4 regions of the Mesorhizobium sanjuanii genome follow, and region 2 is predicted to be linked to each of the others. Evidence: predicted binding sites of a transcription regulator. Region 2 holds the regulator's gene; each other region holds the start of a gene.
What was found. The regulator LexA, encoded in region 2, represses DNA repair genes until DNA is damaged. The targets are predictions, from matches to a motif close to TGTTCNNNNTGTGTTCNG.
Positions count from the first base shown of each region.

Region 1 (7,735 bases), on a different contig from region 2:
CGACCATATCGAGCGCGACGGCGCCCACGTCTATGTCGCCCCGGAGGCAGCCCTTTTCCTGTTCGGCACCGAGATGGATTTCGAGCAGACGACGCTGCGCACCGGCTTCACCTTCCGCAACCCGAACCAGAGTTCGGCCTGCGGCTGCGGCGAATCGGTGGAACTGAAGCCGGCCGACCTGAAAGCGCTGGCAGAAGCGCGCGCTTCGGCCTGAGCGGTTCGGAATAGCGAGCGGGCTAGTTGACGCCCAGGTCGAGTTCCTTCGCGCCCCCCTCTGTCCTGCCGGCCTTGCCGCGTTTGACGCGCTTCAATCCACCCACATCCCCGTCCGCTTGTGCCAGTCGGCGATAGACTCTTGCGGGTAGACGTCGAACACCTTGTCTTTCTTGCCCACGTCCGGCTCGACCCAGTTCGCCTTGTATTTCAGCATCAGATGCACCTTCTCCGGCGGCTTCGGCAGCTCGCTGTCGATCGCCGAGGCGAACGGGTGCACCAGCTCCGGCCAGGTCGGGTCGTAGAGCCAGAGCGCGGACCCGCATTTCTTGCAGAAATTGCGCTCGCCTGACGAGATCTCGCATTGCGGATGCTCGTCGTCCTCGATCTCGGCCCGGTAGACGCCGAGATTGCGCTTGCCGGTTATCTTCAGCGTCCCGTAGTCGGCGCCGAGATTGATGGCGAAGCCGCCGCCGCCCTGCTGCTTGCGGCAGATCGAGCAGTAGCACAGCATGAACGGCACCGGCGTGTGGCTTTCCACCTCGAAGCGGACGGCATCGCAGCGGCAGGACCCTTTGAGCAGAAGCGGCATGACAAGACTCCAACGAATTGGTCTCAACCTGTCAGCATGATTTTGGTTGCGGCGATGACAAGGCCAGATCCGGATGACATGATCACGATATGGACAATGAACGCATCGCCGAGCTTTTCGAAGGGCTCGGCCCGGTCAGCATACGAAAGCTGTTCGGCGGCAAGGGCATCTATTTCGACGGCGTCATCGTCGCGATCGTGTTGCGTGGCGAGTTGCTGCTGAAGGCTGATGCTGAAAGCGCGCCCGATTTTGAAGCCGCTGGCTGCCGGCAATGGACCTATACCGGCTCACGGCACGGCAAGCTGGTCTCCATGCCCTATTGGAGCACTCCCGACAGCGCTTTTGACGACCCGGACGAGATGGCGGTCTGGGCGCGTCGGGCTTATGAAGCTGGGCTGCGGGCGGGCAAATAGACTTGCCGGTGTCAAGCCACATCCCGCGCCTCTGGCACAAGGACGAGCGCCTCGGCAAAGGCTGCCGCTGAGAAGGCCGGCGCGAGCTCGGCGCTTTGGCTGGCAAGCATCGCCGCGGCAACGCCTTCGCGCAGTGCCGCACGCAGCGTCTGGCCGTTCAGCAGGGCAGCCACCGTCGCACCCGCCAGCGCATCGCCGCCGCCGGCGGCATCCACGATTTCTCGCGTCGGAGGCAGGATTGAGAAGGCACCGGTGTCGTCGAAGCCCAGCACCAGACCATCGCCCGCCGTCACCACGCCGCTTCTGAGACCGGCGCGCTTCAGCCCGATGACGAGATCCTGATCCGTGGCGTCGGTGCCGGCCAGCGCGATGGCCTCGTGCCGATCCATGAATGCCAGCGCCAGGCTGCCGAGCACCGGTGCCAACCGCAGCGCCTTGTCCGGCGAAACGGCGATGGCGAAGATCGGCTTGCCGGCGGCGAGACCCACCAGCCGCTCAAGTGCTGCCGACGGCAGGTTCGCGTCGCACAGGATGGCATCGGCGGCAGTGATCGCCTCGCGCACCTTGGCGCGGCGGATCTGCTTGGGCAGCGCCAGGTCGTAGAGCGCCATGTCGGCAAGGCCGGCGATCGGTGCGCCATCGCGGTCGAAGAGCACCGTATGGCTGGGCGTCGCGCGGTCGAGGAACACCGCCGACAGATCGGCGATGCCGGCGGCGGCGATGGCCAGCGAAACCCTGTCGGCCAGCGCATCGCCACCGCGCACCGAAAGCAGCGAGCCGCAGGCGCCGCGCCGCACGGCGCTGCAAAGCGCATTGAATGCATTGCCGCCGACGTCCTCGCGCATCGTGCCGGGGTTCGACGCAGCCGGCACATAGCTGCCCGAGATCCGGCCGCGCCTGTCGATATGGGCGGCGCCTATGGCCAGGATTTTCGGAGATTTCGTCATGCCGCGGTTATTCGCCTGTTATCCGTCCGGCGCAGACACTAGGCTGAGCAGGAGTTGCCCGCAAATCGAAGCAGCGATTCGCAAGACCGCCGCGACGACGAATCCCTGTCCAAACGGATACATCCGAGACCGTATTCGTGAAACGAAAAAAGAACAAATCTGGATATTCGTTATTTTTCAACCGCTTGAGTCCCCTTGCCAAACGAGAACAAAAAAGGTACAAATAGTCAGGGATTGCGGATTGTCCGGCCTTCATTGACGACCAAGGGGTGATGTATCATGGCTCAGAATTCTTTGCGGCTTGTAGAGGACAAAGCGGTGGACAAATCAAAGGCTCTGGACGCGGCGCTGTCGCAAATCGAGCGTGCTTTCGGCAAGGGCTCGATCATGCGGCTCGGCGCGAACGAGCAGGTCGTCGAGATCGAAACGGTGCCCACCGGCTCGCTTGGCCTCGACATCGCGCTCGGCGTCGGCGGCCTGCCGCGCGGCCGCATCGTCGAGATCTACGGGCCGGAAAGCTCGGGCAAGACGACGCTGGCGCTGCACACGGTGGCGGAAGCCCAGAAGAAGGGTGGCATCTGCGCCTTCGTCGATGCCGAGCACGCGCTCGACCCGGTCTATGCCCGCAAGCTCGGCGTCGATCTGGAGAACCTGTTGATCTCGCAGCCCGACACCGGCGAGCAGGCGCTTGAGATCTGCGACACGCTGGTGCGCTCCGGCGCCATTGACGTGCTGGTGGTCGATTCGGTCGCCGCGCTGACGCCGCGCGCCGAAATCGAGGGTGAGATGGGCGATTCGCTGCCCGGCCTGCAGGCCCGCCTGATGAGCCAGGCGCTGCGCAAGCTGACCGCCTCGATCTCGCGCTCCAACACCATGGTCATCTTCATCAACCAGATCCGCATGAAGATCGGCGTCATGTTCGGTTCGCCCGAGACCACGACCGGCGGCAACGCGCTGAAGTTCTATGCCTCGGTGCGCCTCGACATCCGCCGCATCGGCTCTGTCAAGGACCGCGACGAGGTCGTCGGCAACCAGACCCGCGTCAAGGTGGTCAAGAACAAGCTGGCGCCGCCCTTCAAGGTGGTCGAATTCGACATCATGTATGGCGAAGGCGTGTCCAAGACCGGCGAACTGGTCGACCTCGGCGTCAAGGCCGGCGTGGTCGAGAAGTCGGGCGCCTGGTTCTCCTACAATTCGCAGCGTCTCGGCCAGGGCCGTGAGAACGCCAAGCTGTTCCTGCGCGACAATCCCGACACGGCGCGCGAGATCGAACTGGCGCTGCGGCAGAATGCCGGGCTGATCGCCGAGAAATTCCTCGAAAATGGTGGCTCCGAAGGCGGAGACGACGGGTTCGAGGACGAAGCCGGCGCCATGTAAGGCCTCAGTGGTGGTCGGAATCCGGCCATAATCCCGGCTAATTATCTACGGCTTATGTAATCGAGTTCTGTATCCTTGCGTTTCAAACCGCCGGCCTAGCGCCGGCGGTTTGCGTTTCAGCCGTGGTCCGAAGACGGCCGGCAAGCCCCGTGAATTGGCCCAATTCCGTGTTTCTGGACAGGCTGCGGCGTGATCGCTAAAAGGCCCAATCCATCTTCTAGAACGAAGAGCCCATTTGCCGCCGGCCGGGCCGGCGGTTCTCTCCAGAAGGCAGTATCATTCATGAGTGGCGTGAACGAGATCCGGTCGACATTCCTCGACTACTTCCGCAAGGAGGGGCACGAGGTCGTCGCGTCGAGCCCACTGGTGCCGCGCAACGATCCGACGCTGATGTTCACCAATGCCGGCATGGTGCAGTTCAAGAACGTCTTCACCGGCCTGGAGAAGCGGCCCTATTCGCGTGCCACGACCGCTCAGAAGAGCGTTCGCGCCGGCGGCAAGCACAATGACCTCGACAATGTCGGCTACACCGCGCGCCACCTGACCTTCTTCGAGATGCTCGGCAATTTCTCGTTCGGCGATTATTTCAAGGAGCGCGCCATCGACCTCGCCTGGAACCTGATCACCAGGGAGTTCGGGCTGAAGAAGGACAAGCTGCTGGTCACCGTCTATCACACCGACGACGAGGCAGCCGGCTTCTGGAAGAAGATCGCCGGCTTTTCCGACGATCGCATCATCCGCATCCCGACCTCGGACAATTTCTGGGCGATGGGCGACACCGGACCGTGCGGGCCGTGCTCGGAGATATTCATCGACCGCGGCGAGCATATCTGGGGCGGCCCTCCCGGCAGTCCGGAGGAGGATGGCGACCGTTTCCTCGAATTCTGGAACCTGGTGTTCATGCAGTATGAACAGGTGACGAAGGACGAGCGCATCGACCTGCCGCGCCCGTCGATCGACACCGGCATGGGCCTGGAACGCATGGCCTCCATCCTGCAAGGGGTGGAGAGCGTCTTCGAGACCGACCTGTTCCGTCACCTGATCGACGCCGCCTCGTCCGCGCTTGGCCACGGTCCGGATGCGGACACTGTCGCTTCGTTCCGCGTCATTGCCGACCATCTGCGTTCGTCCTGCTTCCTTGTCGCCGACGGCGTGCTGCCGTCCAATGAAGGCCGCGGCTATGTGCTGCGTCGCATCATGCGCCGCGCCATGCGCCATGCGCAGTTGCTCGGCGCCCGCGATCCGTTGATGTGGCGCCTGGTGCCGGCGCTGGTGCGCGAGATGGGCCAGGCCTACCCGGAACTGGTGCGCGGCGAACAGATGATCACCGAGACGTTGAAGCTTGAGGAAACCCGTTTCCGCAAAACGCTGGTGCGCGGCCTCGGCCTGCTTTCGGAGGCGACGGAAAAGCTCGGCGCCGGCGACATGCTGGATGGCGAGACAGCTTTCAAGCTCTACGACACCTATGGCTTTCCGCTCGATCTGACGCAGGACGCGCTGCGCCAGCGCAACATCTCGGTCGATCTTGCCGGCTTCACCAATGCGATGGAGCAGCAGAGGGCCGAGGCGCGCAAGAGCTGGGCTGGTTCCGGCGAGGCCGCGACCGAGACGGTGTGGTTCCCGGTGCGCGAGAAGACCGGCGCCACCGAATTCCTCGGCTATGAGACCGAGCAGGCGGAAGGCCTCATCCAGGCGCTGGTCAGGGACGGCAAGAGCGTCGACAGCGCCACCAAGGGCGACACCGTTGCCGTGATCGTCAACCAGACGCCGTTCTATGGCGAGTCCGGTGGCCAGATGGGCGATACCGGCGTCATTTCGGGCGAAGGCTTCTCGATCGAGATCTCCGATACGCAGAAGAAGGCCGATGGGCTGTTCGTGCATCTCGGCAAGGTGGCCAGCGGCACGGTCAAGACGGGTGCTGCCGTCGAGTTGAAGGTCGACCATGCGCGCCGTTCCAGGCTGCGCGCGAACCATTCCGCCACGCATCTGATCCATGAGGCGCTGCGCGAAGTGCTGGGCACCCACGTCGCGCAGAAGGGTTCACTGGTTGCGCCCGAGCGCCTGCGCTTCGACATTTCGCACAACAAGCCAATCTCGCCTGATGAACTTGAAGAGGTCGAGCGCATGGCGAACGAGATCGTCGTGCAGAACAGCCCGGTGACCACGCGGCTGATGTCGGTCGACGACGCCATTGCCGAAGGCGCCATGGCGCTGTTCGGCGAGAAATACGGCGATGAAGTGCGCGTCGTTTCGATGGGCACGGGCCTGCATGGCGCCAAGGCCAACCGACCCTATTCGGTCGAGCTCTGCGGCGGCACCCATGTCAGGGCGACCGGCGATATCGGCCTGGTGCGCATCGTCTCGGACGGCGCGGTCGCCGCCGGCGTGCGCCGCATCGAGGCGCTCACCGGCGAGGCTGCGCGCAGGCATCTCGACGAGCAGGACAGACGGTTGAAGGCGGCCGCGGCAACGCTGAAGATCTCGCCGGCCGATGTGCCGGCGCGCGTCGAAGCGCTGCTCGACGAGCGCAAGAAGCTTGAGAAGGAACTGAGCGAGGCGCGCAAGAAGCTGGCGCTGGGCGACCGCTCGCCAGCCGGCATGTCCGCTGAAAACGAAACCATCGCCGGTGTCGGCTTTCTTGGCAAGGCGGTCTCCGGCGTCTCGCCGAAGGATCTGAAGCCGCTGGCCGACGCCGGCAAGAAGTCGCTCGGCTCCGGCGTCGTCGTCTTCGTCGGCGCCGGCGAGGATAACAAGGCAAGCGTCGTGGTCGGCGTCACCGACGATCTCACCGCCCGTTTTAGTGCCGTCGATCTGGTGCGCGTGGCATCCGCGGCCTTGGGCGGGCAGGGCGGCGGCGGCCGCCCCGACATGGCCCAGGCCGGCGGCCCCGACGCCTCCAAGGCCGAAGATGCGATCGCGGCGGTAAAGGCGGCGCTGGAGGCGGCTTGATCGGGTAAGGCCGGCCGGACAGCACCCCTCTCTGTCCTGCCGGACATCTCCCCTCAAGGGGGTGTTTGGACCGGAGACATCGCGAACAGGTGTGCGAAGACATCGCGAACAGTTTTGCATGTTACCAGTCCAAACAGGGGGAGATCGGATGTCATGCCTGCTTTCGCCAATTTTCGACGTTGCCAATTTTCAACGTTGGAGGAAAGGTGGGGCAATGAAGCTGCCAATCTCCCCACTTGAGAGATGTCCGGCAGGACAGAGGGAGGTGCTGTCCCTCGGCCTCGGATGTTTGTCACCCAGCCTTTTCGGTACGAGCAAAGCTCGGGCGTTGGACAATGCGGTCCCACCACCCCTGAATATCGGGAAATTCGGCCAGCAGCGTCCGCCCTTCTGTGACCTTGACGAAATAGCCGATGATCGGCGCCGCATGCAGGTCGGCGAGTGTCAGTTTCTCGCCAAGCAGCCACGGCCCGGCGGCTTTGAGTGAGGTGAGCACGCGAAGCACCGTCTCCGCCTGGCCAAGTCCGGCGGCGATTAGTGTCTCGTCGGGCGGCTCTTGCTCCAGCCGCTCGACGGCAACGTCCCAGACCATCGCCCGATAGGCATAGGCATCGAGCATGCCGATGATCTGGTTCATTCTCGCGCGGGCGCGGGCATCCGCCGGTTGCAGCGCTAGCCCGTCGAAGGCCTCGTCGACATAGCACGCGATCGCGCTCGCTTCGAACAGGCGAAAGCCGTCATGCTCGAAGGCCGGGATACGGCCGAACGGATGATGCTCGAAATACCAGCCGGGAATGCCTTCAGCCGCGAAGACATCGACCGGCGCGAGCTTGTAGTCGATGCCCTTTTCCTCAAGCGCGAGGCGGACGATGCGTACATAGACGCTGTAGTCCGCCCCGTAGACGACGGGCTTGCTCATGCTGCCTGTGCGATCAGGCCATCGCCTTCTGCAAATTCTCGTCGATCTTGTCGAGGAAGCCAGTGGTCGACAGCCATGGCTGGTCGGGGCCGATCAGCAGCGACAGGTCCTTGGTCATGAAGCCGCTCTCGACGGTCTGGATGCAGACCCTTTCCAGCGTCTCGGCAAAGCGCTTCAGCTCGGCATTGTCGTCCAGCTTGGCGCGGTGCGCGAGGCCGCGCGTCCAGGCGAAGATCGAGGCGATCGAGTTGGTCGATGTTTCCTCGCCCTTCTGGTGCTGGCGATAGTGGCGGGTGACGGTGCCGTGCGCTGCCTCCGCCTCCAC
Region 1 covers NZ_NWQG01000150.1:14,618-22,352, reverse strand. The annotation lists gene sufA (Fe-S cluster assembly scaffold SufA) at 1-214, shown strand, start outside; gene CN311_RS21235 (GFA family protein) at 308-805, opposite strand; gene CN311_RS21230 (TfoX/Sxy family protein) at 895-1,218, shown strand; gene CN311_RS21225 (PfkB family carbohydrate kinase) at 1,230-2,165, opposite strand; gene recA (recombinase RecA) at 2,445-3,542, shown strand; gene alaS (alanine--tRNA ligase) at 3,825-6,491, shown strand; gene CN311_RS21210 (glutathione S-transferase family protein) at 6,784-7,410, opposite strand; gene CN311_RS21205 (NADP-dependent isocitrate dehydrogenase) at 7,424-7,735, opposite strand, start outside.
Region 1: recA (recombinase RecA) is a predicted target of LexA. The motif match lies at 2,370-2,387, and genes of this name have one in related genera.

Region 2 (7,735 bases):
CGCAAAACGGGTGACGACTTTGTCGGGCATGAAACTCTCGGGGCGAACACGCAGGAGCGGATGTGATTGCGCGGACTTTCGCGCGTTGCGCGTTCATGTAGCATAGGAGGTCAAGGGCGCAAGGGGCAGACCCGATGGCTGGACGAGGCCGGGGTGCGGACGAGGGCGAGGACGCAGTCAGCGGCGTCAGCCAATACAGTAGAACTCGCTACGCGCTCAGTCCTCGGACAAGCCGGCCAGAGAGCTATCCTTCCGGAAGTGACGTCGGGTCAAGGGACGTGGCCTGACCGGACGTGACGCGCAGGAGAGGGCGTCTTTGCAAACGCGACGATCACTCCGGCACGCCGGCAATACCCAGCGCCTCGACGTAGCGCTCGGCGAACACCTTGTCCCGCCACGGGTTGATCTGCCTCTGCAGGCCGAGCGTGTAGGTCGGGAACGCCTCCATCAGCCGCCGCGCCGCCGCCTGCGCTTCATCCAGCCGATTGAGTTTGACGAGTGCCATGATCACCACCCTGTGCGAGGAGCCGTAATTCGGCATCTCGCGCAGCGCTCGTTCTCCCCAAGCCAGCGCCTCCTCGTAGCGTTCGAGCATCAGGTAGCTCATCCCGATGCCGGAGAGCGCAATGCCCTTCTCGGGGTCGACCGGGCTCAGCCGCATTGCCCTGTGGAAATGCTCGATCGCGACGAGGGGGCGGCCGGAATGGGCGTTCACCCAGCCGCTGCCCGTATAGCCCTGCGCCGAATTGGGGTTGATGAGCAGGGACCGTTCGATCGTGTCCAGCGCCGTCTCGTAATCCTTGGCGCTGTAGGCGATCACCTGCGCGGCGAAACGCAAGCTTGTCGGGTCGTCTCGCGCGTCCGCCAGCACCTCGCGGGCCATGCGCACGGCGACGCGGGTATCGTCGGGCTCGTGCCAGCACTGACTCACGGACAGGCTGCGAATATAGGCGCCGAGTGCCTTCGCCAGGGTGAATCCCGGGTCGATGCTGAGCGCCTCATTGGTCAGCCCACGCACGTCGGCGAAGCCGTCGCGCGTCATACTGTAGAAGCGCGGCAGCGCACGAAGGTAGAGGTCGTAGGCACCGATGTAGTCGGTCGGCTTCATGCGCGCTTGCTTGATCTCCTCGAGCCTGATGCTCGGCTCGACCGCACCGACGACGCTCTCGGTCACCTTGTCCTGCAGGTCGAAGATGTCGCTCACGTCGCCCTCGAAGCGGTCGGTCCAGACATGGTGCCCACTGATCGCGTCCACCAGCTGCCCACTGATACGCACCCGAGATCCTGCTCTGCGGATGCTACCTTCGAGCACGTAGCGGACGCCCAACTCGCGCCCGACCTGGCGCAGGTCCACCGCTCGGCCCTTGTAGGTGAAGGACGAGTTGCGGGCGATCACGAAGAAGGAGTTCACCCGACTCAATCCCGTGATGATGTCCTCCACCAGTCCGTCGGCGAAGTATTCCTGGTCGGGGTCGCCGCTCATGTTGGTGAAAGGCAGAACCGCGATCGAGGGTTTCGCGGGCAGGGGAGGCGGTGCAGCCACCGAGACGCTGGCGTCGGTCTCGACGCGATAGGCGCGCACAGGCCGCTCGATGTTCTTGAGGCGCAGGTCGCCAAGCGGCGTGAAGCCGCCGTCGAGCTTGCCCTGAAGGTGGTCGTAGGCGGTGCCCGAGACAACCACAGCGCCGGGATCGGCGATGCTTTCGAGGCGGACGGCGATGTTGACACCGTCGCCGTAGAGGTCGCCGTCCTCCTCGCAGACCACGTCGCCGAGATTGATGCCGATGCGGAAGCGAATCCGCTCCTCCTCGGGCGTCTCCGCCTCGTGTTCTGCCAAAGCCTGCTGGATCGACATCGCCGAGGTCACCGCGTTGACGACGCTCGCGAACTCGCACAGCATGCCGTCGCCGGTGAGCTTGACGATCCGGCCCTGATGCTCGGAGACCAGTGGTTCGAGGAGGTCCTTGCGGTATGTCTTGAGCCGCTCGAGCGTGCCGCGCTCGTCGCGCTCCATCAGCCGCGAATAGCCGACCACGTCGCAAGCCAGGATCGCTGCGAGGCGGCGCTGCGCAGTCATTGCACCGCCCGGCCAGGCGGGTGCACGCGGGCTGCCTTGCACCCATGCCCCGCCAACTTCCAAACGCCCAACCTGCATGGCATCCATCTCTCCCAGCTGCCGCCCGTCGCCGATTCAGAACGGAGAACGCAGCTTGACCTTGCCTTCTCGAGATTTCGCTATCCCGCTTGCGAGGCGTGGAGCGATCCAGTCGTCGCGCTAACAGCCAACCGGCGACACGCCCACGCAGCCTCTGGGGACGCTGACACACACCACTCCCAGAAGGCCGGAGATATTTCCTGCCCTTGGTAACCGGGTGACGCCACCGTGGCGGTGCTTTTGTCACCGCGATGTAACAGCGGGATGCCCCACCAGCGCGCATCGGGCATCACACCAGACGTTCGCGCTTAGAGGTGATGAGGTCGGAAAGCGGCGCTACTTGCTCGTTCCCATCGACGAGACGAAGCGGACCCCAAAAAAAGACGTCGATGCTCGGGTGAACAAGGGATGCAGTGTCTTTTTTTTCAGTTTCGCTTTGTCCGCGCCGGATCTTATCCGGCACGGCTCTGGTGTCGTTAGATTGAAGCCGGCCGAGGATCGCAAATCGACGCCGAAATTACGGCGGGTTACCTTGTCGCCGAAAGCCATCGCTGAAGGAAGGGACCCAGGGCAGGCGCAGGTGCGGATGTGATTGCGCGGACTTTCGCGCGTTGCGCGTTCATGTAGCATAGGAGGTCAAGGGCGCAAGGGGCAGACCCGATGGCTGGACGAGGCCGGGGCACGAACGAGAGCGAGGACGCAGTCAGCGGCGTCAGCGAACGGTTGTTGTTTGCCGCATCGGTTCCCGTTCTGCCGGCGCCGGCTTCGCCACCGCGCGTCGATATCCCACCCTTGCCGTCACATGGCCCGTCGACGGCACCAGTCCCGACTGTCAGCACCGCGGCCCGCCTTGGCAGGCAGTTTCGCCGCCTTTCGCCATCCAGCATTCGCAACGCCGTGGTCTCGGCGGCCAGCCTGGAAATCGACCGGGGCATCGCCTTCCTGCTGGTGCCGGTTTTCCTCGCAATCGGGGTGATCTTCTATTTCTCGCTTGCCGTGGAACCGGGCTTTGGGCAACCCATCGCCGTCGTGGTCCTGATGGCTTTGTGCGCGGCCGTCTCGCGGTCATGGCGCAAGACGCATCTGTGCTTCGTGGCGGCGCTGTTGTGCGCGCTCGGCGTGCTCGCCGCCAAGGTCGAGACCTGGCGCGTCGCAACGCCGATGCTCGGTTCGGAAATCCCGACGCGGCTGACCGGCCGTGTCGTCAGCCTCGACCAGATGGCGAATGGCCGCGTCCGGCTGACCATCGACGTGATCTCGACTGCCCGGCCGACGCTGCGCTATGCCCCGCAACGGGTTCGCATTTCGGCGTCGAAAATACCGGCCGGCATGAGCGCCGGATCCTTGGTGACCGGCTATGCCAGGCTGCTGCCGCCAACCGGCCCGGTGCGGCCGGACAGCTATGATTTCTCCTTTGAAAGCTATTTCGCCGGCATCGGCGCCAGCGGTTTTTTCCTGGGCACGCCGAAACTTGTCCGCACGGATGGCAAGCCGCTTGATGTCGCCCCGCTTGCCGCACGCCTTTCGTCGGCGGTCGAGAACGCACGCGAGAGCATCGCGGACCATATTCGCGATCAAGTCGGCGGCGCCGAGGGCGAGATCGCGGCTGCCCTGATCGTCGGCGTGCGCGCCGGCATTCCCGAAGCGATCAACGAGGCGATGCGGCGCACCGGCATCTACCACATCATCTCCATCTCGGGGCTGCACATGGCGCTGGTCGCGGGTACGGTGATGGCGCTGCTGCGCGGCGCCTTTGCGCTGTTTCCCGATTTCTCATCGCGCCGGCCGATCAAGAAATATGCGGCCGCAGCCGCGCTCTTCTCGATCGCGGCCTACCTCGTCATTTCAGGCGTCGTCGTTGCGGCCGAGCGCAGTTTCATCATGCTGGCGGTGATGCTGACCGCGGTGCTGTTCGACCGGGCAGCACTCACCATGCGCAATCTGGCGATTTCGGCGATTGCCGTCATCCTGGTGTCGCCGCACGAGGTGGTCGGCCCGAGCTTCCAGATGTCGTTTGCCGCGACCGCCGCGCTCGTCGGCGCCTATGCCGGCTGGTCCGATTACCGTGCAGGCAGGATCACCACGCCACCGCCACGACGATCGCTGCCTGGCTTCGTCACGCGAAAATTCCTGGCTGCGATGGGTGGCCTCGCCATGACATCCATCATCGCCGGCGGCGCCACCGCGCTTTTCGCCATATGGCACTTCCAGCGCGTCTCGCCGCTCAGCCTGTTCGCCAACCTGGCCGTCATGCCGATCGTCTCGCTGGTGGTCATGCCTTTCGCGGTCCTCAGCGCGCTGGCGATGCCGTTCGGCGCCGACGGCCCGTTCCTCTATGTGATGGGCAAGGGGCTGACGGCGATGATTGCCCTGTCCGGCTGGATATCGCAGCGCTCGCCAATCGATGCGGTCGGGCTGATTTCGCGTCAGTCCGTCCTGCTGGTGACGATCGCCCTTGTCATAGCGACCATGGCGACAACCCGGCTACGGCTCGCGGCGCTCCCTTTCGCGCTCGCCGGACTGCTGACGATTTCCCACACACGCACGCCCGACGTCCTGATCTCGGAGGACGGGCATCTGGTGGCGCTGCCGATCGGGAACGGCGAACTTGCCCTCAACCGGGTGCGTTCGAACGTGTTCACCACCGACAACTGGAAGCATGCGCTGGTGTCCGAAACCATCGTCGAGCCGGAGACCTTCGAGAAGGGCGACGTGCAGTTTGACATAACCGATCCAGCCCAGCTGCCGCCCGGTGCGCCTTTCTACTGCACAGAAGGCCTGTGCATAGCCCGGCATCCGTCGGGTGCTATCGTCGCGCTCGCCGACGACCGCAAGACCGCCCGGCCAGCCTGCGCCTTTGCCGATCTGATCGTCATCGACGATGCCACCACCTACGATCCCTGCCGCAATCCGCTGATCCTTGTCGTCACCAAACGGCAGCTTGCCCGCGCCGGCAGTGCCGCCATCTTCTTCAACCCGCAATCGGCGACCATGCGTGCAGAAATCCGCTTCGCCGTCGAAGCGCCATATCGGCCCTGGCATACCCAGCGAAAGTTTTCGCGCGAGGCGAGGGGGCTGCCGCCATACCGCAAGCCCGAGAAACCCAGGCAGCCTGTGGTTCAGTAACGCCGGATCAAACCGACGAGCTTGCCTTGCACCTTGACCCGATCCGGTCCGAAAATGCGCGTCTCATAGGCAGGGTTGGCGGCTTCGAGCGCGATCGAAGCGCCCTTGCGGCGGAACCGCTTCAGCGTCGCTTCTTCCTCGTCGACCAGCGCCACGACGATCTCGCCAGGCTGGGCGGTGTCGGCATTGCGGATGATGACCGTGTCGCCGTCGAAAATGCCGGCCTCGATCATCGAATCGCCCTTGACCTCGAGCGCGTAGTGCGCGCCGCCTGTAATCATGTCCGGCGGTACCGAGATGGAGTGCGTCTGGTGCTGGATGGCGTCGATCGGCACGCCGGCGGCGATGCGGCCCATCACCGGAATGGACACCGCGGCAACGGCGTCGTCATTGTTGCCGGCAGAAGCCATTCGGGATAGCGCCGGCTTGATCTGCCGTCCGAGGTTGCCCTGCCCGGAATTGTTTTGGCCAAGGCTGCCCTGAATGACGCTTGGCGAGAATTTGCGCGCCGCATTGAGGCCAGGGGCAATCGAGTCGGGAAGACGCAGCACCTCCAGCGCTCGAGCGCGATTCGGCAGCCGGCGAATGAAGCCGCGTTCCTCAAGCGCAGTGATCAGCCGATGGATTCCGGATTTGGAGGCGAGATCGAGCGCTTCCTTCATCTCATCGAATGAGGGCGGAATGCCGCTTTCCTTCAGCCTTTCGTGGATGAACATAAGCAGTTCATGTTGTTTGCGTGTCAGCATCGCGGCCCCCAAACAGAATCGGAAAAAACAAACCCAGAACAAACACTATCTGTTCCAGTTGTGTTCCGCAACCGTTTAAAGTTTAATGAATGTGTTGACGTTTTGTTCAGCGTAGCATCAGCACGCTGCAGGCAGCGCCTGCGGCGGCGGCGGAAGCGAAGGGCTCACGCACGATCAGCGCATTGGCGTCGGCCAGCATTCTGAGCATCGAGGAATCCTGGATGCCGAACGGCGTGGCCGTGAGTGTGCCGGCTTCTTCGGTCACCACGGTGCGCACATAATCCTGCCTGAGATCGTTCGCCGGCATAGCAGCGCCGAGCCGCGCCTCGCGTATGTCCTGCCGGTACGAACGCCCGCCGAGCCGCGCCAGCAGCGGCTTCAGGAAGAGCTGCGTGCAGACGAGGCTCGCCACCGGGTTGCCGGGCAGGCCGATGCATCTGACATCACCCAGCCGCCCGAACATCAGCGGCTTGCCGGGGCGCATGGCGATCTTCCAGAAATCGAGCGTCATGCCTTCGCCGGTCAACACGTCATGGACGAGGTCGTGATCGCCGACCGAAGCCCCGCCGAGCGTGACGATGACGTCCGCGCCGGCCGCGACCGCCTTTTTCACCAAAGTGGCGATCGCTTCCTTGCGATCCGCGGCGATGCCGAGGTCGAGGGCCTTTGCGCCGACCGACCGGGCTGCGGCGGCAACGCCATAGGCATTGGACGAGATGATCTGGTCGGGCCCGAGCTCGCTTCCCGGCGGCAGCAATTCGTCGCCGGTGGCGATGATGGCGACCAGCGGCCGTTTCACCACGCTGACACGGGGGTGATTGGCCGACGCCGCCAGCGACAAAGCCGCCGGATCGAGCAGACGGCCTTTCTCCAGCAGGACGTCGCCCTTGGAGAAGTCGAGCCCCAGACGGCGGATATTGCGTCCTTCCACGGTCGGCTCGATCACCTCGATGTCGCCGCCGCCGAGATTCCTGGCATTCTCCTGGATGACGATGGTGTCGGCGCCAGAGGGAAGCGGCGCTCCGGTAAAAATACGCACGGCCTGCGCCGGACCGACAGTGCCTTCGAAGCCACGACCGGCCGGCGCCATGCCGATCACCGAAAGTCTGGCGGGTACGGATGCGACGTCGGCGGCCCGCACGGCATAGCCGTCCATGGCCGAGGCATTGAAGGGCGGCTGGGTGCGGAGTGCCACCACGGGCTCGGCCAAAACCCGGTCAGCAGCGTCCATCAGCGCAACGCTTTCGCCTGGCAGCACTGTTGCGCCGTCAAGGAGGCGTTCGAGCGCCTCCGTCACCGGGACCAGCGCCATTAAGAACCTGCCTTGTAGTCGCCGGACTTGCCGCCGGTCTTTTCCACCAGCCTGATGCCGGAGATCACCATGGCCCGGTCAACCGCCTTGGCCATGTCGTAGATCGTCAGGCAAGCGACCGAGGCCGCAGTCAGTGCCTCCATCTCGACACCGGTCTTGCCGGTGACGCGGGCCAGCGCCGTGACCTTCAGGCCTGGCAGCGAATGGTCCGGCTCGATGTCGACAGAAACTTTCGTCAGCAGCAGCGGATGGCAAAGTGGGACCAGCTCATGCGTCTTCTTGGCCGCCATGATGCCGGCGATGCGTGCGGTGCCGAGCACGTCGCCCTTCTTGGCGTTGCCCGCCAGGATCATTTCCAGTGTTTGCGGCCGCATCGAGACAAAGCCTTCGGCGACC
Region 2 covers NZ_NWQG01000089.1:25,173-32,907, forward strand. The annotation lists gene gltX (glutamate--tRNA ligase) at 1-30, opposite strand, end outside; gene CN311_RS15230 (adenylate/guanylate cyclase domain-containing protein) at 332-2,077, opposite strand; gene CN311_RS32575 (hypothetical protein) at 2,445-2,618, opposite strand; gene CN311_RS15235 (ComEC/Rec2 family competence protein) at 2,816-5,281, shown strand; gene lexA (transcriptional repressor LexA) at 5,275-6,027, opposite strand; gene CN311_RS15245 (molybdopterin molybdotransferase MoeA) at 6,134-7,339, opposite strand; gene moaC (cyclic pyranopterin monophosphate synthase MoaC) at 7,339-7,735, opposite strand, start outside.

Region 3 (7,735 bases), on a different contig from region 2:
GTCACGGATCACCGGAACGGTCTTCGAGATGCCGCCTTCGACGGCGGGCACTTCGAGAAATCGGGTCGGCACGCTTGATATGTCGAGCCCCTTGTGGGCAAGCGCCATCGCCGCTTTCCAGCAATGCGGGCTGAACGGACGCGCGGTATCGCGTCCGACGAGGTCATAGAGCAGAATGGTCATTGGCGGCGGCGTCCTTGCGGTCTAGTTAAGCACCCGAAACGGCATTTCATGGGGTCGGGAGAAATAGATGAAGCAGCATTTCATGATGTTTGCGGCCTATAATCAATGGGCCAATGGCCGCATCTACGATGCCGCGGACGAACTGACCGATGAAGAGTTCAATCGCGATGTCGGCGCCTTCTTCGGATCGATGATGCGAACGCTCAACCATCTGCTCACCGCCGATCGCATCTGGATGAAGCGCTTCACCGGCGAGGGCGACGCGCCGACCAGTCTCGACACCGTCCTGCACCGGGCCTTGCCCGTGTTGCGCATGGCGCGCGAGGCCGAGGACAAGCGGATCATCGACTGGGTCGGGGCCCTGAGCGAGAAGGCGCTTGCCGGCCGCTTCACCTACATGACCGTGTCCGACATGCGCACGGTTTCGCAGCGGCTGGCGCCGGCGCTGGATCATGTCTTCAACCACCAGACCCATCACCGCGGCCAGGCGCATGCGATCCTGACCATTCTGGGTCGCCCGAGCCTGGGATTGGACCTGATGCTGTTCCAGCGCAGCGAGGAGGGCAGGGCCTTCGCCTGATTTCTGGGCCGGAACGCAACAGATGCCCCAAGAGACGAACGATGGGTGATTGGCGAGATTGCAAAACGCGCCCAAACGCCTTATTCAGCACGCGGCCTTGAGGGTGGCCGCTCTGCAGCAACAGCGAAAGTTGGCACGCATGACCAATGAACCCTTGCGCCTCGTGGCATTCCTTGCCGTGGTTCTGGCGCTTCTTAATTCCGGATACCACTTCCACCAGGGCGACGTCGTGGCGACCCTGTATTTCATGGTCGGCGCCATTCTCGTGACCGCGGTGACCCGGCTGAGCGTCAGGAGGCGCCTGATCTAATGTATGTCGCGCAAAAGTGCGCAGCGGTTTTGCGATCGGCGTCGTCGCCTTCAGCGGTCCGACCACCAATGCCGAAAGGTTCGTGACGCCGGACAAGCATCTCTCTACAAGGCCAAACCGAATGGCCGGCCCTTTGGCTGCCGACAAGACGAAGTGACTTTCCCGCACCGAACGGCAGCCTCACCCCGAGGATTGATTGCCCGATCTCAGGCGGCGTAGCCGCCAAAGCCGCGCGCGACCGGCTTGACCGACACGGCGGGCTGGGCGGGCGGCCACAGTATGCCGGCCGTCGTTGCAAAGGTGATCAACGCATCGCGCGCCGCCTCGATCGAGATTTCGCCGGCGCGTGCCGCCTCACAGGCCTTCACCGCCGCGCCATAGCTCAGCCGCCGCCGCGACGGCGGGAATTCGGTCAGGAATTCGTGCATGTCGAACAGCGACGCGATCATGCGCTTGTGACCGGCGCCGACACTGACTGCAACCGGGGTGAAGAACATCCTGTCGTGCATACGGACCTCTCGATGTGGGCGAAGAAGAAGGCGGACGCCTTTCTTCAGGCTGGGGATCGGACGCCTTGAAACGCGGATGGCGGCACAGGGTTCCATCGCGCGGGAAGAATTCGGATTTCGGAGTAGGGGAGTTGGAAACAGTCGTTCTTTGCGGCTTCGTTGGATGCTTTCACTATTCACTATTCACTATTCACCATTCACTTTCATCACTTCCACATGCCGCGCATGCGGGCGCCGAGATCGATGCGAACCTGCGGCTGGCGGCGCGGATCGTCCTTTGGCTGGACGCTTGCCCAAGCCGTCTGCTCGAAAGCGCTAAGGATCGAGGCTGGGATGAAACGGCTGCGCGAGGCATAGACGTGGCGGTCGCCGCGCGCTGCCTGACCATGGACGAAAAACCGCTGCGGCATGACCAGATGCAGGCTGTCCTTGGCACGCGTCATCGCCACGTAGAGCAGCCGGCGCTCCTCGTCGATTTCCTCCTTCGAGCCGACGCCGAGGTCGATCGGAATGCAGCCGTCGACGGTGTTGAGCACGAAGACATTCTTCCATTCCTGGCCCTTGGCCGAATGGATGGTCGACAGGATCAGATAATCCTCATCGCGATGCGGCGGCCCGGCTTCGTCGCTGGTCGCGTCCGGCGGGTCAAGCGTCAGCTCTGTCAGAAAACGCTCACGCGAGGCATAGCCCGCGGCGATCTGTTCGAGCTGCAAAAGGTCCGCCCGGCGCATCGTTGCATCCTCGTGGATGCGTTCCAGATGCGGCTCGTACCAGAGCCTGACCTGTTCGAGGTCGGCCGGCCATTTCTTCGACCCGGCCCGAAGTTGCGAGAACAGCGTGACGAAACCCGGCCAGTCCTCGGCGGCCCTTTGCGGTGGCCGATAGCGGGCAAGGCCCATCGCCTCGTCGAGCGACGTCGCCATCGTCTCGACGATGGCATTGGCCGCCGAAGGGCCGATGCCGGGCAAGAGCTGCAGCACGCGAAAGCCGGCGACGCGGTCGCGCGGATTCTCGGCGAAGCGCAATACGGCCAGCATATCCTTGACATGGGCGGCATCGAGGAATTTGAGGCCGCCGAACTTGACGAACGGGATGTTGCGGCGCGTCAGTTCGATCTCCAGCGGGCCGCTGTGGTGCGAGGCGCGAAACAACACGGCCTGCGCCTTCAACGCCGTGCCCGTCTCGCGCTCGGCCAGGATCGCCTGGCAGACGTAACTCGCCTGCTCGGTCTCGTCGCGGACATTGACCAGCTTCGGCTTTTCCGCCGATTTGCGCTCCGACCGCAGGTTCTTCGTGAAGCGTTCCGACGCCTCGCCGATGACCGCATTGGCTGCGGCCAGGATGGTCTCCGTGGAGCGGTAGTTGCGCTCCAGCATGACGATCTCGGCCGGCTGCGCGAACTGCTTGGGGAAATCGAGGATGTTGCGCACTTCAGCCGCGCGAAACGAATAGATCGACTGCGCATCATCGCCGACCACCGTGAGACCGGAGCCGTCGGGCTTCAGTGCCGTCAGGATCGAGGCCTGCAGCCGGTTGGTATCCTGGTATTCGTCGACCAGGACATGGTCGAAACGCCCGCCGAGATGCGCCGATATCTCCGGCTCGCTCGCCATCTGAGCCCAATAGAGCAGCAGGTCGTCGTAATCGAGCACGTTCTGCGCCTGTTTGGCCTCGACATAGCCGGCGAACAGCGCCTTCAACTGTTCGGCCCAGCCCGCACACCACGGAAACACCGAACCCAGGACCCCGCCGAGCGGCGCCTGGGCGTTGACGGTGCGCGAATAGATCGCCAGGCACGTCCCCTTGGTCGGGAAACGAGCTTCGGTTTTGGAGAAGCCGAACTCGTGCCTGACAAGGTTCATCAGGTCGGCGGAATCTTCGCGGTCATGGATGGTGAAGGCCGGGTCGAGGCCGATCTCCATAGCATAGTCGCGCAGCAGCCTGGCGCCGATGCCGTGGAAGGTGCCGGTCCAGGTGAGCGCATCGGTGATAACTGAGGCATCGCGGCCCAGCACCTCGCCTGCGATGCGCTCGACCCGCTTGGCCATTTCGGATGCCGCGCGGCGCGAAAACGTCATCAGGAGAATGCGGCGCGGATCGGCGCCCCGGACGATCAGATGCGCCACGCGATGCGCCAGCGTGCTTGTCTTGCCGGAACCGGCGCCGGCGATCACCAGCAGCGGCCGGGAGACCATGCCGTCGCCATGTTCGACCGCCAGCCGCTGCTCGGCGTTGAGCTTGGCGAGGTAGGCAGGCATGAAGGTCGAATCACGGGCAGCGAGGTTCATTGCCCATCAAGCATCGTTTCTGCTTTGTTCGCAACGGTTTCAGCGCAGGACTGCATTCACCGAGTTATTGGCTGAGCGGGAAGAAGTTTGGCTGCGCGGCAGGTTCTAACGCCGGGGTTCCACTCCCATCGCCGCCGACTGACGTCTTAGAACCTTCCGATCGTCCGGTGGCGGCAGGAACGGTTCGAAATCGTCGGGCACATCGTCAATCACCTTTTTGGTGATGCGATAGGCCGCGTAGGCGATAGTCCCGGCTAGGAGTAGACGGATCATGATCGCAATCCTCCATTGGTGTGGACCAACCGGAGAGGAGGCATTTTGTTCCCCACGCAACCAAATCGGCACACGTCTCGTTGCTCAAGGAGAAGAGGGTGGGGCGAAAGGAGGTCGCGATGAAGAGATTCTCAATCCTGCTGGCCTTGGCGGCTACACTGGCCGTTGCGGCTTGCGACAACAACATTCCGCCGACCAAGGCCCCCGTCGATCAAAACCCGCAAGTCGACAAGAACCCGGTGCCCAAGTCCACCACCGGCGGGGACCAACCCGGCACGCCCCCGGCCCAGTGACTGGCTGCCGTGAGATGAGAGCGGTGGCCGGCGCCGCTTGGGAGGGGAAGAGATGGCGCCGGCCAGGCGGGTATCAGATCCGCCGCACAGCAAGAAATAGCTGAGTCTTGCCCTTGCGTCATGGCGCGATCACGGAAGACCAGCCGCCTTCCACCGGTAACAAGCTGAGCCAAAGGCATAGAGCCACCTATCGAGCCGTCCACAGTTGCCGTTTTTGCGCCCCATGCGACCGAACCGGCGCTCCGGGCCTTGCGAAGCGGCGACGTCCTGTGCGAAAGCGCGGCCATGCTTGTTATCAATGACCTTTCGCTGCGGATGGCCGGACGTCTGCTTCTGGACCATGCCTCGCTGACCTTGCCGGCCGGCACCAAGGCCGGGCTTGTCGGCCGCAACGGCACCGGCAAGACGACCTTGTTCAAGGCGATCACCGGCGATTTCCCGTCCGAGACCGGTTCGATCAGCCTGCCGAAGAACACCCGCATCGGTCAGGTCGCGCAGGAAGCCCCGGGCACGGAAGAGCCGCTGATCGAGATCGTGCTCAAGGCCGACCTCGAACGCTCGGCACTGCTCGAAGAGGAAAAGACGGCGACCGATCCACACCGCATCGCCGACATCCACATGCGGCTGGCCGACATCGACGCCCATTCCGCCGAGTCACGCGCGGCCACCATCCTTGCCGGCCTCGGCTTCGATGATGCCGCGCAGCGGCGCCCGGCCTCGTCCTTCTCCGGTGGCTGGCGCATGCGCGTGGCGCTCGCAGCGGTACTGTTTTCCGAGCCGGACCTGCTGCTGCTCGACGAGCCGACCAACTATCTCGACCTCGAAGGCACGCTATGGCTGGAGAACTACGTCTCGAAATACCCGCACACCGTGCTGCTGATCTCGCACGACCGCGACCTGCTCAACCGCGCCGTCAGTTCGATCGTCCATCTCGACCAGAAGAAGCTGACCTTCTGGCGCGGCGGCTACGACCAGTTCGAGCGGCAATATACCGAGCAGAAGGAATTGCAGGAGAAGGGCCGCGTCAAGCAGGAAGCCGCGCGCAAGCATATGGAATCCTTTGTCGAGCGCTTCCGCGCCAAGGCTTCCAAGGCAAGGCAGGCGCAGTCGCGCATCAAGGCGCTGGAGAAGATGAAGCCGATCGCGGCGATCGTGAACGACACGGTGCGGCCGTTTTCCTTCCCCGAGCCGGTGAAAACGGTGGCCTCGCCGATCATCGCGCTGAACAATGTCAATGTCGGCTATACCGAGGGGCAGCCGATCCTGAAGAAGATGACCCTGCGCATCGACGCCGATGATCGCATCGCGCTGCTCGGCGCCAACGGCAACGGCAAGTCGACCTTCGCCAAGCTTCTGTCGGGCCGTCTGAAGCAGGAGAGCGGCACCATGACGGTGGCGCCTGGCTTGAAAGTGGCGATCTTCGCCCAGCATCAACTCGATGATCTCCGGCCGGAGGAAAACGCCTATGAACATGTCCGCCGGCTGATGCCGGAGGCGCCGGAATCGAAGGTGCGCGGCCGCGTCGCCCAGTTCGGCCTGACCACCGAAAAGATGAACACCGCCGCCAAGGACCTGTCGGGCGGCGAGAAGGCGCGTCTTCTGATGGGCCTGTCGGCTTTCGAGGGGCCGAACCTGTTCATCCTCGACGAACCGACCAACCATCTCGACATCGACAGCCGTGAATCGCTGATCCATGCGCTGAACGAGTTTCCCGGCGCGGTGATCCTGATCTCGCACGACCGCCATCTCTTGGAGGCGACGGCCGACCGGCTGTGGCTGGTCAAGGACGGCGCGGTCAATCCCTATGACGGCGACCTCGAGGACTATAAGACGCTGGTGACAGGCGTGTCCGGCGACCGCCGCGAGCGGCGCGAGGCCGAAAAGGCGTCCAAGGCCGACCGCCGTCGCGAGGCCGCGGCGCGCCGCGCCGCCTTCGAGCCGCTAGCCAAGGAGATCCGCGCCACCGAAGCGCTGATGGACCGCATCCGCAAGCGCATCGACCTGATCGAGGACGAACTGGCCAATCCGGCGGTGTACGAAAAGGATCCCTCGACCGCGACGCGGCTGGCCAAGGAACGCTCGCAGCTCGCGCAACAGCTGGCTGGCCACGAGGAGAAATGGCTGACCATGTCGGCCGAGTATGAGGAAGGCACGGCGGAGTAGGAGAGAATTCTTCCCTTCTCCCACAAGGGGCACAACAAGGGGAGAAGGGGAAGGTTGACCCGGTTCATGCAATGGCATCCCATTCCGGTGCGAAAGGCGGCCGGACGAAACGCTGGTCCTTCGGCAGAGCGGCGATAGCGGCGCGATCCTCGTCATCGAGCCGGATGCCGAGCGCGTCGATATTGGACTTCTGGCTTTCGGGGTGCGCGGCTTTCGGGATCACGATGACGCCCTCCTGATCCAGAAGCCAGGCGATGGCCACCTGCGCGGCGCTGCAGCCATGCTTGCGTCCGAGGGCAGCGAGTGTTGCGTCGCTCGCGGCCCGGCCCTGGGCGAGCGGTGCGTAGGCCGTCAAGGGGATGCCGTTGCCGCCCAGGTAGGACAGCATCCGGTCCTGCGACAGGAATGGGTGGTATTCGACCTGGACGCTCGCGATCGGCGCGCCGATCTCCTCCACGGCGCGGCGGATCATCTGCAGGTTGAAGTTGCACACGCCGATCGCACGCGTCAGGCCGCGCTCTCGCAGTGACATCAGCGCCCCCAGCGTCGCCGCCATGTCCATGTCTCTCGACGGCCAGTGGATCATGTACAGATCGACATGGTCGAGCCGCAGTCTGCCCAGGCTGGTGTCAAGGGCCCGGCGGAGCGCATCCGGCGCAAGCTGGTCGTACCAAGCCTTCGTCGTGACGAAGAGCTCGTTCCGGTGTACGCCGGACGCCGACATGGCGGCGCCGACGGCGGCCTCGTTCTCGTACATCGCCGCGGTGTCGATATGCCGGTAGCCGAGCGCAATCGCGCTCTCGACGATCGGCTGGGCGTCGCCCCCTGGCATGCGGAACGTGCCGAAACCGAGGCGCGGAATCGCAACGCCCTGCGTGATGATTGATTCCATTCTGGTCTCCTAAGTCGTGATCATGTCAGGCGGCTGCCTTTGGCCGGCTCGCCTCGACGAGGTCGGCGATGACGCTGTCGAGCGTCGTCGTCCCTTTGACCGCCGACCGGCCGTGATCGCTGAACTCGATCCAGCCATCGTTGAAGCCGTCGAGCATCCGGATCCGAGGCAACGGATTTTGCGTGCCCTGAGAACGAAAGATCTGCTCCCAGTTCTCGCGCGGCACCGTCTCGACGCTGACCGG
Region 3 covers NZ_NWQG01000050.1:10,165-17,899, reverse strand. The annotation lists gene CN311_RS10120 (glutathione S-transferase family protein) at 1-183, opposite strand, end outside; gene CN311_RS10115 (DinB family protein) at 251-763, shown strand; gene CN311_RS32535 (hypothetical protein) at 903-1,073, shown strand; gene CN311_RS10105 (DUF982 domain-containing protein) at 1,280-1,582, opposite strand; gene CN311_RS10100 (ATP-dependent helicase) at 1,789-3,870, opposite strand; gene CN311_RS32530 (hypothetical protein) at 3,976-4,143, opposite strand; gene CN311_RS32525 (hypothetical protein) at 4,263-4,436, shown strand; gene CN311_RS10085 (ABC-F family ATP-binding cassette domain-containing protein) at 4,722-6,599, shown strand; gene CN311_RS10080 (aldo/keto reductase) at 6,664-7,491, opposite strand; gene CN311_RS10075 (NmrA family NAD(P)-binding protein) at 7,517-7,735, opposite strand, start outside.
Region 3: CN311_RS10100 (ATP-dependent helicase) is a predicted target of LexA. The motif match lies at 3,885-3,902, and genes of this name have one in related genera.

Region 4 (7,735 bases), on a different contig from region 2:
GGAAGGCAAGGCAATCCAGGATGTATGGATCCTGCCCGCGCGGAACACTGGCGCACAGGCTTCGCTCGGCACATGGACGTTCTATGGCACGACATTGCGCGTCTACGATCCTGGCGCCGACGCCTGGCACATTTTCTGGAGCGACCCGCGCAACCAGTATTTTAGCCGCCAGCTCGGTCGCGCCGAAGGCGACACGATCGTCCAGCAAGGTGTCGACGCCCGTGGCTCCTCCGTGCGCTGGAGCTTCTTCCGGATCACCGAGAACTCGTTCCGCTGGCTGGGTGAGTGCGCGCATGACGGCAGCGCGGACTGGCGCCTCGAGGTCGAGTTCCTGGCGCGCCGCATCACTCCAGCCTGATCAACCAACGCATTGCAAACATGGAGAAAAATATGCTTGACCACGTCTCGATTGGCGTCCGCGACGCCGATGCCGCGAAACGCTTCTACGATGCCGCGTTGAAACCGCTCGGCTACACATGCCTCAGCCAGTCACCCGGCTCGCTCGGCTATGGCCGGGAAACGGTGGCGCTGTGGGTGAACGAGGCTTCGCGGCCGGTGAAGGCGGACGCGGAGTCCGGCCTGCATTTCTGCTTCGCCGCGCCGACGCGCGCCAGTGTCGATGCGTTCCACGCGGCGGCACTGCGCGAAGGCGGCAGCGACAATGGCCCGCCCGGCCTGCGAGCATCCTATGGCGACAACTACTATGCCGCCTTCGTCATCGACCCGGACGGCTACCGCATCGAGGCCTATTGCAGCAAAGCCGGCTAGCCGGCTTCTCCTGCCTGTTTGCAGCGCCCCTGCTTTGCTCTACCAATTAAGCAGTGCGGGCGCTGCCCGGCGGGGAGGGTTAGAGATGCCGAGCTTCGACAGCCTGTTCAACGCTTTCGTCACCATCCTGGTGACCATCGATCCGCCCGGGCTGGCGCCGCTCTTCCTTGCCGTGACGCGCGGCATGAACCGCGAGGAGCGTCAGCAGGTCTCTGTCCGCGCCTCGATCATCGGTTTCCTGGTGATGGCGCTGTTCGCTGTCGCCGGGGCGTCGATCCTGTCGGTGTTCGGCATTACCTTGCCGGCCTTTCGCGTCGCCGGCGGCTTTCTGTTGTTCTTCATCGCTTTCGAAATGGTGTTCGAGCGGCGGCAGGACCGCAAGGAGAAGATCGGCGACGTCGCCATCACCAAGGACATGATCCACAACATCGCTGCCTTCCCGCTGGCGATCCCGCTGATTGCCGGTCCGGGCGCGATTTCGGCGACTGTCCTGCTTTCCGGCTCGTTCCAGGGTTTTGCCGCGCAGGCAGCGCTGGTCGCCATCATCTTCGTCTGCCTGGCCATCACCTATCTGGTGTTCGTGCTGGCCGAGCGCATCGACCGCATCCTCGGCCAGACCGGCCGTTCGATCCTGACTCGGCTGCTCGGCGTTATCCTGGCGGCGCTCGCCGTGCAGTTCGTCGCCGATGGCATCAAGGCATTGGTGATGGGGTAGACCACACCGCCTTCAACGAAGGGCTGCCTCCTACTGCCTACTGCCCTACTGCCCTACTGCCCTACTGCCTGTCGTATCGATCACTTCGAAATCGTGCGTTATGGTCGCCGTCTTGGCCAGCATTGCCGAGGCCGAGCAGTATTTTTCGATCGACAGGTTGATCGCCCGTTTCACCTTGTCGTGCGAGAGCGCCCTGCCCTTGACGATGAAACGCATATGGATGCGGGTGAACACCCTTGGCTCGGTTTCCGCCCGTTCGGCATCGAGTTCGACCACGCAGTCCTCGACCGCCTCGCGGCCCTTTTCCAGGATATGGACCACGTCATAGGCCGAGCAGCCGCCAGTGCCGATCAGCACCAGTTCCATCGGGCTCGGTCCCGGCGTTCTGCCCTCCGGTCCATGCGCGGTCCCCAGCACCAGTTTGTGACCGCTGCCGGACTCGCCGACGAAGGTGCGATCCTCGACCCATTTGACGCGTGCTTTCACTGTATTCTTCCTTGCAAAGCTACCCTATTGGCCGAACACGACCGCGTGCATGATGCGGCCGGGCAGCAGCGTGAAGATGCCGGCGCCGATCAGCGCGAAAACATAGAGCTTGATCATGGCGCCGCGATGCGCGGCGACTTTATGGCTGTGCGCATGCCAGACCGCCAGCGGCACGGTGACCAGCACCAGGATCGACAGGAGATGGATCGGGCTGAACGGACCGATCAGGCGTATCTCCCGGATCCAAAAACTGGAGATAGCGATGAGCAGCATCAGCGCTGCCCAGACATAGCCGAACACCCGGTGGCGCGGCGTGCCTTTCGGCAACGCCAGCTGCGCTCCGCCTATCGCCAGTGCGGCAAAGGCCGCAAACGCATGCCACGGGATCGGAGGGGGCGCGGATAGCAGTGGTCCGAGAGACATCTCGCCCTCTCCTCAAATGCCCCAGCTCAAACACCCGACAGCGGCATTCACTCAGAACGGTATTTCGTCGTCCAGTTCGCGTGACGAACCACCGCCGCCGCCCTTTGATCCACCACCGCTGCCGCCGCCGCGGTTGAAGCTCTCGCCTGGGCCTGACTGGCCAAAATCGGAGCCGCGGCTGTTGCCGCCACCAGCATAGTTGCCAACCTGACCGCCGCCTTCGCCGCGCGCGTCGAGCATCTGCAACTCGCCACGGAATTTCTGCAGCACGATTTCGGTCGTGTAGCGGTCATTGCCGGTCTGATCCTGCCATTTGCGCGTCTGCAGCTGGCCCTCGACATAGACCTTCGCGCCCTTCTTCAGATACTGCTCGGCCACCTTGGCGAGCTGGTCATTGAAGATGACGACATTGTGCCACTCGGTCTTTTCCTTGCGCTCGCCGGAATTCTTGTCGCGCCAGCTTTCCGACGTGGCGATACGGATGTTGACGACCGGATCACCGGAATTCAGGCGGCGGATTTCAGGGTCCGCCCCGAGATTGCCGACCAGAATGACCTTGTTGACGCTACCCGCCATCACACTTCTCCGCGCTCATCCGAAACCAAATTTCTGTCGCACGCACCTTACAGGCTGCGGACAATCCCCGCCTGCTGTGGCTGCCTTTTCCCACAAGGTTTTTGTTCTCTTTTCGTTCCTATTTCTTTCAACTGCCGTTGTCAAGGAATGTCAGCAATCGGCGGCATCTCCACGCCATTTCATATGGGCGGGAAAAGACTGCTTGCCAAACCAATAAGTATCGACTTATGTTTTTGCCATGATCGAAGCAGAGATTTTTCGCGCCCTTGCCGACCCGACGCGCCGCGCCGTCTACGAGCGGCTCGCCGCCAGCGAGATGACGGTATCGGAATTGCGTAGCGGCATGACGGTGTCGCAGCCGGCCGTCTCCCAGCATCTCGCGGTGCTGCGCGGCGCCGGCCTGGTCACCGAGCGGCGGTCCGGCCGCAATGCCTATTATCGCGCCGATCCGCAGGGGCTTGAGCCACTGCTCGGCTGGATCGAACGCTACCGTGCATTCTGGCCGGAGCGCATCGAGAGGCTGAAGACGGTTTTGAAGGACATGGATCAATGACGGACGAAAAGCAGGTGCAGACTTCGACAGACTCCCTCGCCTTCGAGTGCGAGCTTCCGGACCCGCCGGAGAAAGTCTGGCGAGCACTGACCGAGCCGAGGCTGCTCGCGGCCTGGCTGATGCCCAACGACATCGAACCGGAAATCGGCAGCCACTTTGCCTTTGCCGGGCCTGACGCGCGGATCGACTGCGAAGTCCTCGAGGCCGAACCTGGGCGGCGGCTGCGCTATTCCTGGCGCGAGCGGCCAAAGACCCAGGATGCATCCCGCCCGGAGCCGCTCGACAGTCCAATGGACAGCATCGTCACGTTCACGCTCGATCGCACAACCACCGGCGGCACGCGTCTGCGCATTGTCCATGACGGTTTCGTACGAGCCGCGACACCCGTTGCTGCCTCACCCCAAGTCACAATGGCCAGCGCCGGCTGCCGGCTTTCGCTAGGCGCGCCCAACACGCCTAATCCGCCTGGCGCCGCAAACATGCCGCGCATGTTGCTACGCGCGGCTTGAACGACAACCAGGAGAAAAAGATGAGCGGGCTTGCCAATCTGGTGCCGATGGTGATCGAGCAATCGAGCCGCGGCGAACGCGCCTTCGACATTTTTTCGCGGTTGCTGCGCGAGCGCATCGTCTTCATCAACGGAGAGATCAACGACGGCATGTCGGCGCTGGTCTGCGCGCAGCTTCTGTCGCTGGAATCGGACAATCCCGACAAGGAGATCTCGCTCTACATCAACTCACCAGGCGGCGTGGTGACCAGCGGTTTCGCCATCTACGACACGATGCGATATATCTCCTGCCCGGTGTCGACCGTCTGCATGGGCTTTGCCGCCTCGATGGCTTCTTTCCTGCTGATGGCGGGCACGCCGGGGCGGCGCATCGCGCTGCCCAACACCAGCATTGTGCTGCACCAGCCATTGGGCGGCTTCCAGGGTCAGGCCTCCGATATCCAGCGTCACGCCGAAGGCATCCTGCGCACCAAGAAGCGTATGACCGAGCTCTATGCGCATCATTGCGGCCGCACCTATGAAGAGGTCGAGCGCACACTCGACCGCGATTTCTTCATGACCGCCGAGGACGCCAAGGCATGGGGCCTCGTCGACCATGTTTTCGATACGCGCAAGAAGGCGGCATGAGGCTGCCGGCTGACACGCGGCAATTTGATCGCGACCGGTCTGGCCTCGCCCGCGGCGTGACACTATAGTCCGCGACATGACCGACAGCCGTTCATCCAGACCATTGCGCCTTGTCGCCGCCTTTGCCGGTGCCTGTTTGCTGGCCGGCAACGCATTTGCCGATGACAGTTCGCCGCAAAAGGGCGCCCTGCCCGGCGTGACCAGCGACTATCGCATCGCCAGGCCGGCCCCGCAGCCTGAACCCGACGACGCGTTGCCGGCCGGTGGCAACGGCCAGTTCAAGATCGGCAATACCGATGTCAGGATTTCCGGCAGCATAACCGTCGACATGGCGACAGGCGGGATCAGGCCGCCAAACCACTGAGCCAGGCGATATCGGTTTCCTGCGAGCGTCGGCGCTGCCCTTCACCTGCCTGCCGGCATCCTCTCCCGTAAACGGGGCGAGGGACGCTCCGGTCGACGCTTTCGCCAAGCACCAACGTTGCAGAAATAGCGCCGCAGTTGCCACTTTCTCCCCGTTTGCGGGGAGAAATGCCCGGCGGGCAATGAGGGGCAGCGCCGACGCCCACAATTGGTCGTTGCCGACAAGATCGGTCGAGAAGATGCTTCACGGCGATCCCCACAAATGTAAGCCCCGCCGCTGCTTCTGCAGTCTGACGGGGCTTTCAAGGATCTTAAATCCAAATTCGCCGGGAATGTTTTACCGGCTTTTGATTTCGGATGCTTCGCGGCGTTCAGCCGACGATCCGACCAGTGGTCTCTGATTGTTGGGGATCGGCAAGTCACGGTTTGTCGGGCGGCGCATACGCCTACCCTGGCACTTATGCCTGCCGTGGCTCCAGCGATATCTGGAGCCTCAAGGGACTATCCGGTGGCGTCATGCTCCGCTCCTGTGTCCGTTGCGACAATGTCGTCCGAAGCGCAAATCGCACAGCCTGCGGCGTCTCGCAGGCCGCCTGTGGGCGACGAGGCCATCGAAAGACGGCCGGCTTCGTTGACTGTTTGAGACTGCGCCCCTCGGTCGGCGACGTCAACCGTCAATAGCCGGGTTACAAAAAATGTGATCGCCAGAGATCACGTAAGGGTCAGGTTACGCGGGGTCAATTCCCCACAGCTTTTGTCAGGAGAGTGTTCGGCCTTTGTTCTTTCCGCTTGCCCGCTCGCGCGAAAGACGGTTAAACGCTTTTGTCGAGATTTGTGGCGTCTCTCGACGTGGCGGCGAAAATACCTACATAGGGGATGGCCGGGAACCCCCGCCATTCCAGCAGATTCCAGACCTGAGGCGGCGACCGGCGATGGCCGACCATAAGTATCTCTCCATTCGCGGGGCGCGCGAACACAATCTGAAGAATGTCGATCTCGACCTGCCGCGTGACAGCCTGATCGTCATGACCGGCCTGTCCGGCTCCGGCAAGTCGTCGCTCGCCTTCGACACCATCTATGCTGAGGGCCAGCGGCGCTATGTCGAGAGCCTGTCGGCCTATGCCAGGCAATTCCTGGAAATGATGCAGAAGCCTGATGTCGACCAGATCGACGGCCTGTCGCCTGCCATCTCCATCGAGCAAAAGACCACCTCGAAGAACCCGCGCTCGACGGTCGGCACCGTCACCGAGATCTACGACTATATGCGGCTGCTGTTCGCGCGCGTCGGCATTCCCTATTCGCCGGCCACCGGCCTGCCGATCGAGAGCCAGACGGTTTCGCAGATGGTCGACCGCGTGCTGGCGGTCGAGGAAGGCACTCGCCTGTTCATCCTCGCGCCCATCGTGCGCGGTCGCAAGGGCGAGTACCGCAAGGAACTGCTGGAGCTGCAGAAGAAGGGCTTTCAGCGCGTCAAGGTCGACGGCGTCTTCTACGAGATCGCCGATGTGCCGGCGCTGGACAAGAAGTACAAGCATGACATCGACGTCGTCGTCGACCGCATCGTCGTGCGCGGCGACCTCGCCACGCGGCTGGCCGATTCCATCGAAACGGCGCTGAAGCTCGCCGAAGGGCTGGCGGTCGCCGAATTCGCCGACCGGCCGCTCGACGCCAGCCAGACCGGCGAGGATTCGGTCAACAAGTCGAAGAACGAGACGCATGAGCGCATCCTGTTCTCGGAAAAATTCGCCTGCCCGGTCTCCGGTTTCACCATTCCCGAGATCGAGCCGAGGCTGTTCTCCTTCAACAATCCGTTCGGCGCCTGCCCGACCTGCGACGGCCTCGGCAGCCAGCGCGCCATTGACGCCAGCCTGGTGGTGCCCGACGACAATATCTCGCTGCGCGCCGGCGCCGTCAGCCCGTGGGCGAAGTCGACCTCGCCCTACTACGCGCAGACGCTGGAAGCTCTGGGCAAGGCCTATGACTTCAAGCTTGGCGACAAGTTTAGGGATCTCAGCGAAGAGGCTAAGCAGGCCATCCTGCGTGGCACAGGCGAGCGCGAAATCACATTCCAGTATGATGACGGCCTGCGTTCCTACAAGACGACCAAGACGTTCGAAGGCGTCATTCCCAACCTCGAGCGACGCTGGAAGGAGACCGAATCCGCCTGGATGCGCGAGGAGATCGAGCGCTTCATGTCGGCCACGCCCTGCCCGGCCTGCCACGGCTACCGGCTGAAGCCGGAGGCGCTGGCGGTAAAGATCGCGGGCAAGCATATCGGCGAGGTTACTGAACAGTCGATCCGCAAGGCCGACCAGTGGTTCACCGAATTGCCCGCCCAGCTCAACGACAAGCAAAACGAAATCGCCGTGCGCGTCCTGAAGGAGATTCGCGAGCGGCTGCGCTTCCTCAACGATGTCGGGCTCGACTATCTGACGCTGTCGCGCAATTCGGGCACGCTGTCGGGCGGCGAAAGCCAGCGCATCCGGCTGGCCTCGCAAATCGGCTCGGGGCTGACCGGCGTGCTCTATGTGCTGGACGAGCCGTCGATCGGCCTGCATCAGCGTGACAATGCCCGACTGCTCGATACGCTGAAGCACCTGCGCGACATCGGCAACACGGTGATCGTCGTCGAGCATGACGAGGACGCCATCCTGCATGCCGATTATGTCGTCGACATCGGCCCGGCCGCCGGCATCCATGGCGGCGAGATCATCGC
Region 4 covers NZ_NWQG01000059.1:15,122-22,856, reverse strand. The annotation lists gene CN311_RS11645 (hypothetical protein) at 1-358, shown strand, start outside; gene CN311_RS11640 (VOC family protein) at 391-768, shown strand; gene CN311_RS11635 (MarC family protein) at 854-1,483, shown strand; gene CN311_RS11630 (OsmC family protein) at 1,529-1,969, opposite strand; gene CN311_RS11625 (DUF2306 domain-containing protein) at 1,994-2,392, opposite strand; gene CN311_RS11620 (single-stranded DNA-binding protein) at 2,444-2,968, opposite strand; gene CN311_RS11615 (ArsR/SmtB family transcription factor) at 3,207-3,521, shown strand; gene CN311_RS11610 (SRPBCC family protein) at 3,518-4,030, shown strand; gene CN311_RS11605 (ATP-dependent Clp protease proteolytic subunit) at 4,051-4,656, shown strand; gene CN311_RS11600 (hypothetical protein) at 4,733-5,020, shown strand; gene uvrA (excinuclease ABC subunit UvrA) at 5,952-7,735, shown strand, end outside.
Region 4: CN311_RS11620 (single-stranded DNA-binding protein) is a predicted target of LexA. The motif match lies at 3,071-3,088, and genes of this name have one in related genera.